DNA from 2 places in the Dongia sp. P2_B8 genome. Region 2 is predicted to be linked to the other one. Evidence: predicted binding sites of a transcription regulator. Region 2 holds the regulator's gene; the other holds the start of a gene.

Region 1 (3,414 bases), on a different contig from region 2:
GCACCGCCGACGCGGATGACGGCAACGCCGCCAGCCAGCTTCGCCAGGCGCTCAGCAAGCTTTTCCTTGTCGTATTCCGACGAGGTTTCTTCGATCTGGGCGCGAATCTGCGAGCAGCGGCCTTCGATCTCTTTCTTCTTGCCAGCACCGTCGACGATGGTGGTGTTTTCCTTCTCGATCACGACCTTCTTGGCCTTGCCGAGCATGTCGAGGGTGACGGTCTCGAGCTTAATGCCGAGATCTTCGGAGATCACCTGGCCACCGGTGAGGATGGCGATGTCTTCGAGCATGGCTTTGCGGCGATCGCCGAAGCCCGGGGCCTTCACGGCCGCGACCTTGAGGCCACCGCGCAGCTTGTTGACGACCAGGGTCGCCAGCGCTTCGCCTTCGACGTCTTCCGAAATGATGAGCAGCGGACGGCCCGACTGCACCACCGCTTCGAGGATCGGCAGCATCGCCTGCAGGTTCGAGAGCTTCTTCTCGTGCAGGAGGATGTACGGATTGTCGAGATCGGTGATCATCTTCTCGGCGTTGGTGATGAAGTACGGCGAGAGATAGCCACGGTCGAACTGCATGCCTTCGACGACTTCGAGCTCGGTGTCGAGGCCCTTGGCTTCTTCCACCGTGATGACGCCCTCGTTGCCGACCTTCTGCATCGCCTTGGCGATCATGGCGCCGATGTCTTTTTCACCGTTGGCCGAAATCGTGCCGACCTGGGCGATTTCTTCCGAGGTGGAGACCTTCTTGGCGCGCTTCTTGATGTCTTCGACGACGGCTTCGACGGCGAAGTCGATGCCGCGCTTCAGATCCATCGGGTTGATGCCGGCGGCAACGGCCTTGGCACCTTCGCGCACGATGGCCTGGGCCAGCACGGTCGCGGTGGTGGTGCCGTCACCGGCGAGGTCGTTGGTCTTCGAGGCCACTTCGCGCACCATCTGGGCGCCCATGTTCTCGAACTTGTCGGCCAACTCGATTTCCTTGGCGACCGTCACACCGTCCTTGGTGATACGGGGAGCGCCGAAGGCCTTGTCGATGACGACATTGCGGCCCTTCGGGCCCAAGGTCACCTTCACGGCGTTGGCGAGGATGTCGACACCGCGCAGCATACGCTCACGGGCATCGGCTGAAAAACGTACGTCTTTAGCAGCCATAATATTTAAACTCCTGAATTGATTTCTGTCGAAGCGGCGCCATCAAGCGAGAGGTCTCGCTCAGGCAACCTTCTTCTTGGCAGCCGGGGTGCCCTCGATGATGCCGAGGATGTCCGATTCCTTCATGATGAGGAGATCTTCACCGTCGACCTTCACTTCCGTGCCCGACCACTTGCCGAACAGGATGCGGTCGCCTGCCTTCACGTCGAGCGGCGTGAGCTTGCCGTCTTCGTTCTTCACGCCAGCGCCGGCGGCGATGACTTCGCCCTCTTGCGGCTTTTCCTTGGCGGTGTCGGGGATGATGATCCCGCCGGCAGTCTTTTCAATGCCCTCGATACGACGCACGAGCACGCGGTCGTGGAGCGGACGGAACTTCATGGTGATCCTCCGTAAGTGTCTGAAAAATATGTTTTCCCTGCGCGCCGACCCACTCTCCAGCGCCGCTTGAAAGACGGCTGCTAGCACTCTGGGTCGACGAGTGCCAGACAGGTAGGGCGTTCCGGCGCAAAGGTCAAGTGCGCCGGACGCATAGCCGCAGGGGTTGATGGCGATATTTTTGGCCAATTTCGGCACCGCCGGGATCGGAGCCACAAGGCCAGCCTGGCAGCAATCTCGTTAATTGAGTGCTAACCATCTGTAATCACAAAGACTTTTATACTTTCTTAGCAACCGACTCGGTATCATCGGTTACCGTAGTGACATCAAACGATCAGAGAAGGTTCATGGATTAACTGCCCCACGAGGAGGACCTATGGAGATACGTCCGTTAAGCCTGCAGCTGCGTGACTACCGGTTGGTGACCGCCGAGATCCTTTATCACCTGCCCGATCACCCCGGTCTGCTGCAGAGCTATGTCTGGCAGGATTATGATCTCGCCCCCCGCCTGCCGGTGCTCCACAAATTCCTCGATTTCTGGAGCCATAATCTCGACGGCAAGCTGCATTCGGTCAAAGTCGCCAAAGCCGATATCATCACCCCGGGCAAATGGCGCCATGCGGAGGCACTGCTCAGCATTCACTAAGTGCGTTGCAGCATGGTCGGTTGTGAAGGTCCCGGCGACCTGATACGAGGTTGACCCGCGTCATTTGAGATCGGTGTCCCCGTGCTGCGCAGACTTTACGATTGGATCATGCGTTTGGCCGAAAGCCCGAACGCTTCGTGGGCACTGGCGGTGGTTTCCTTTGCCGAAAGCTCGTTCTTTCCCATTCCGCCCGACCCCATGCTGATCCCGATGGTCCTGGCCAACCGGAAAAAGGCCTGGATCTTTGCCCTGGTGGCGACGGTGGCCTCGGTGCTGGGCGGCATCGCCGGCTATTTCATCGGCGCCTCGCTGGAAGGCCTCGGTGCCTCAATCCTCAGCTTCTATGGCCATCCCGACGCCATGGGCGAATTCCAGGCGATGTTCGCGCAATGGGGCCTGTGGATCATCCTCATCAAGGGTCTGACCCCCATCCCCTATAAATTCGTCACCATCGCCTCCGGCATGGCGGGATTCGACCTCAAGATCTTCATCCTGGCCTCGGTCCTGACCCGTGGCGGCCGCTTCTTCATCATCGCCACCCTGCTTTATTTCTTCGGCGAACCGGTGCGCGCCTTCATTGAGAAGCGCCTCACCCTGGTCACCACATTGTTCGTCGTGGTGCTTGTGGGCGGTTTCGTTGTGCTTAAATACATCTTCTGAGACGAAAGGCCCCACCCTTGTCCCGACCCGAAAACTCCCGACGTGGCAACACCCCTTTCATCGACCCCCGGCACATTCCCTGGCTGACGGCCGGCTTCAGCCTCGCAGCCCTCTGCGTTGCGTGGCTCGCGCAATATGGCTTCGGCCTTGCCCCCTGCCATCTCTGCCTGCTGCAGCGGGACGCCTATTGGGGAGCGATCGTTCTTTCCGTGATCGCCATCGTGCTCGGCACCCGTTCGCCCGTACGGCGCCCCGTGCAACGCTGGGCGGTCCTGCTCATCGGTCTTGCCTTCCTGGTGGGCGCTGCCATCGCCTTCTTCCATGTCGGTGTCGAGCAGAAATGGTGGGAAGGTGACGCAAGCTGTGTCGGCGCCATGTCCGGCCTCACTGGCGCCGATCTGGAAGCTGCCATCATGAATGCGCCCGTGACGCGCTGCGACGATGTGGCCTTTCAATTGTTCGGCATCTCCATGGCAGGCTATAATGGCCTATTGTCGCTGGCGCTGGCGGCCTTCACCTTCTGGGGCTTTGCCAAATCAAGACAGCCCTGAAGAAATGCGGCGCTGAGGAAATATCGCACCT
Region 2 (3,414 bases):
GCACCAGCGCGCTGCCGCCGGCAATGGCGAAGGACCAGGCGGCCGCGGATATCCCCGCCTCCCGCGAGATCTTGCCCAAAGGGGCGCCAAGCCCCAGCAGCACACCGGTCGAAACCAGCAGGCGGAGTGCCAGGAAGCTTTGTGCGTGGTGGGTCTGGGTGGGAGTCGTGTCCGTGGGCATGGCTAGCCAGTTTGTTGCCCACCCCCCTCTCTAACTCTCCCCCTCAAGGGGGGAGAGGATTGGAACGAGTTGGATGAGAGAGTTAGGCTTGTTCCCCCTCCCCCCTTGAGGGGGAGGGCCGGGGCGGGGGGTATAAGTGACGGTTCTTACGCCACCGTGTCCACGTGATCCGGTGCGTCGCCGGCGGGTTTTGGTTCGCCCTTGGCAACGCCGACCAAGGCTGGGCGCAGCAGGCGGTCGTGCATGACGTAGCCGGCCTGCAGGACCTGGACCACGGTGCCGTTGGGCTGGTTGGTGCCGGGCACTTCGAACATCGCCTGATGGAGATTGCTGTCAAACTTCTCGCCTTCCGGCCACAGGCGTTTTATCTGCTGGCGCGTGAAGGCGGCATCCAATTGACGCTCGGTTGCCGAGACACCGTCGTAAAGCGATTTCAGCGCCTCGTCCTTGGCAACGGCGTCGGCCGGAATGGCCGCGAGCGCACGGTGCAGATTGTCGGCGACGTCGAGCATTTCCTTGGCGAAGGTCGACGCAGCATACTTCGCGGTCTCGTCGCGTTCGCGCGTCAGGCGCCGGCGGGTATTTTCGGTTTCGGCGACAGCCCGCAACAGCTGGTCCTTCATGGCGAGATAATCAGCCTGCAAGGCGGCCAGATCGACGGTCTCAGCCGCCGGAATCTCGCCCTCCCCCACAACGGGATTGTCCAAAACCTCTTTTTCCTCAGAACCCATCGTCACGACGACCAACTCCTAAATCAAACTGCTTGAACGTGGTGGATCAGCCGAGAATCCGACTGATGACCTTGGCGGTATAATCCACCATGGGAATAATGCGCGCATAATTAATGCGGCTGGGGCCGATGACCCCGATCGCCCCGATCAGCCGGCGCTGGCTGTCGCGATAGGGCGAGATCACCGCGGAACAACCAGCCAAGCCAAAAAGATCGTTCTCGGCGCCGATATAGATCTGCACGCCATCGGCCACCTCGGCCGCTTCGACCAATTTAAGCAGCTGTTCCTTGGTTTCAAGAGCGGCAAAAAGCGAGCGCAGGCGCTCCAGATCCCCGATTCCGGTGACGTCGTCGAGGAGATGCGCCTGGCCGCGCACGATGAGGGCGCCGCTATTGTCTTCCTTCGACCAGGAGGCAAGGCCAGCTTCGACCACCGTTTTGGTCAGCTGGTCGAGGGCAGCACGCTCGGTTTCAAGCTCCGTCAGAATCTGGTCGCGGCCCATGCCGAGCGTCCGGCCAGCCAAGCGCGTGGTGAGATAGTTGGTGGCCTCGACCAGGGCCGAGGACGGGAGACCCAGCGGCACATCGACGATGCGGTTTTCCACCATGCCGCCTTCGGTTACCATCACCACGAGAGCGCGGCCGGGGGCGAGGTGCACGAATTCGATATGCTTCAAGGGCCGGTCGGTCTTGGGCGCCACCACCATGCCGGCACAACGCGACAGGCCGGACAGCATCAGTGTCGCCTGGTCCAACACTTCCGGCAGAGAGCGGCCGATGGCGGCGCATTGCACGTCGATCGAGGCGCGGTCGTCCTCGGTCAAGCCACCGGTTTCCATCAACCCATCGACGAAAAGGCGCAGGCCCAGGTCGGTCGGCAGGCGGCCGGCAGAGGTGTGCGGGGCAAACAGCAGGCCCAGTTCCTCAAGGTCCGCCATGACGTTGCGAATCGTGGCCGGCGACAATTGTCCGCCCGTGAGCTGGCCAAGCCGGCGCGAGAGAGTCCGCGAACCCACCGGTTCACCAGTTTCCACATAGGCTTCGACGATGGTGCGGAAAATGTCGCGAGAGCGCGCCGAGAGCTCGCTCAACACCGGCCGGTGCTGGGCGCTGGTCAGGCTGCTGCCAGAATTTGGTCGATATTGCATGGCGTTGCTCAAAAGTTCCGACTCAATCTAAGGCGTCGCTCGACAGGGTTCAACACGCGCCTTTCAGATGCCGGCCCCATTATGCCTGACCAGCGCGCGGCGCAGCAAACAATCGGCGCCAGTCCGAAGTTTGGGCCGAAGTTTGGACCGGAAGTTTGGGTGGGCTTTCGAGTCCCACATCTTCGTTAACGAATATTAACCGTCTCTCTTGCGGCACATTGCCGCATAATTGCTGTGGTTTCCTGCCGTGACCGGTTTCTGCGGCTGGTTTGGGGTCCGCAGAGCGCGCGCTTTACCCGCCAAGCCCTTAGCAAAGCTTGAGCTAACGCAAGGTCCCGTGTAGTTTCAGCCTGCTTTCGGACCATTTCCGTCGCTGCGAATACAGCCATGGAATCCGAGGCACGAAATCTTTAGGGGATGCGTGACAGCAGGTGACCGAGGTAGGGCGTCGGCTGTCGCGAGATTGATCATGCCAGGGCGGTTGGGGCCAAATCCATGCATAAGGATTTTTGTCCTATCCCCTAGCCAGAACGGATGGGATCGACATGTTTCTGAACCGCATGCACGACTGGGCTAAGCAAAGCTGGGCCAAGCAAAATTGGGCTGGCCAAAATTGGGCTGGGCTGACCGTCGCCACGGGTTTGGTGGGCGCCGCGCTGCTCGGCAGCAGCGCCGTGGCCCTGGCCCAAGAAGCGGTGATTGGCGCCGCGCAACCCGACCAGATCGGCATGCAGCCGGCCGCAACCTCGATCGCCGAGGACATTCATTTCTTCCACAATGACATCCTGATGCCGATCATCACGATCATCACCGTCTTCGTGATGCTGCTGCTGCTGTGGATCATCTACCGCTACCGCGCCTCGAAGAACCCGGTGCCGTCGAAGACCACGCACCATACCGGCCTCGAGATCGCCTGGACCGTCATCCCGATCCTGATTTTGATCGTCATCTCGATCCCCAGCTTCAAGCTGCTCTACAAGCAGCTCGACCTGCCCAAGACCGACCTCACCATCCGCGCCATCGGGCACCAATGGTATTGGTCATATGAATATCCGGACAACGGCAACTTCACCTTTGACGCCAACATGATCCCGACGGCGGAGTTGAAGCCCGGCCAGCTGCGCCTCCTTGAGACCGACAATGAAGTCGTGGTCCCGGTCGGCAAGAACATCCGCATCCAGATCACCTCGACCGACGTCATCCATGCCTGGACCGTGCCCAGCTTCGGCATCAAGCACGATGCGGTCCCCGGCCGCGTCAACGAAAGCTGGTTCAATGTCGATGCCGACAAGGCCGGCATCTATTACGGCCAGTGCTCGGAACTGTGTGGCACGGCCCACGCGTTCATGCCGATC

Evidence for each region. The regulator HrcA, encoded in region 2, represses chaperone genes, less so after heat shock. The targets are predictions, from matches to a motif close to GTTAGCACTCNCCNNNGGNGAGTGCTAAC.
Region 1: a site for HrcA is predicted at 1,609-1,637, ahead of groES (co-chaperone GroES). Genes of this name have one in related genera too.

Annotation. Positions count from the first base shown of each region.
Region 1 is NZ_JBFUDM010000002.1:13,774-17,187, forward strand. It holds gene groL (chaperonin GroEL) at 1-1,151, opposite strand, end outside; gene groES (co-chaperone GroES) at 1,212-1,529, opposite strand; gene AC1DWZ_RS04965 (usg protein) at 1,903-2,172, shown strand; gene AC1DWZ_RS04970 (YqaA family protein) at 2,281-2,832, shown strand; gene AC1DWZ_RS04975 (disulfide bond formation protein B) at 2,850-3,383, shown strand.
Region 2 is NZ_JBFUDM010000006.1:172,389-175,802, forward strand. It holds gene AC1DWZ_RS17560 (DMT family transporter) at 1-181, opposite strand, end outside; gene grpE (nucleotide exchange factor GrpE) at 328-912, opposite strand; gene hrcA (heat-inducible transcriptional repressor HrcA) at 959-2,059, opposite strand; gene coxB (cytochrome c oxidase subunit II) at 2,605-3,414, shown strand, end outside.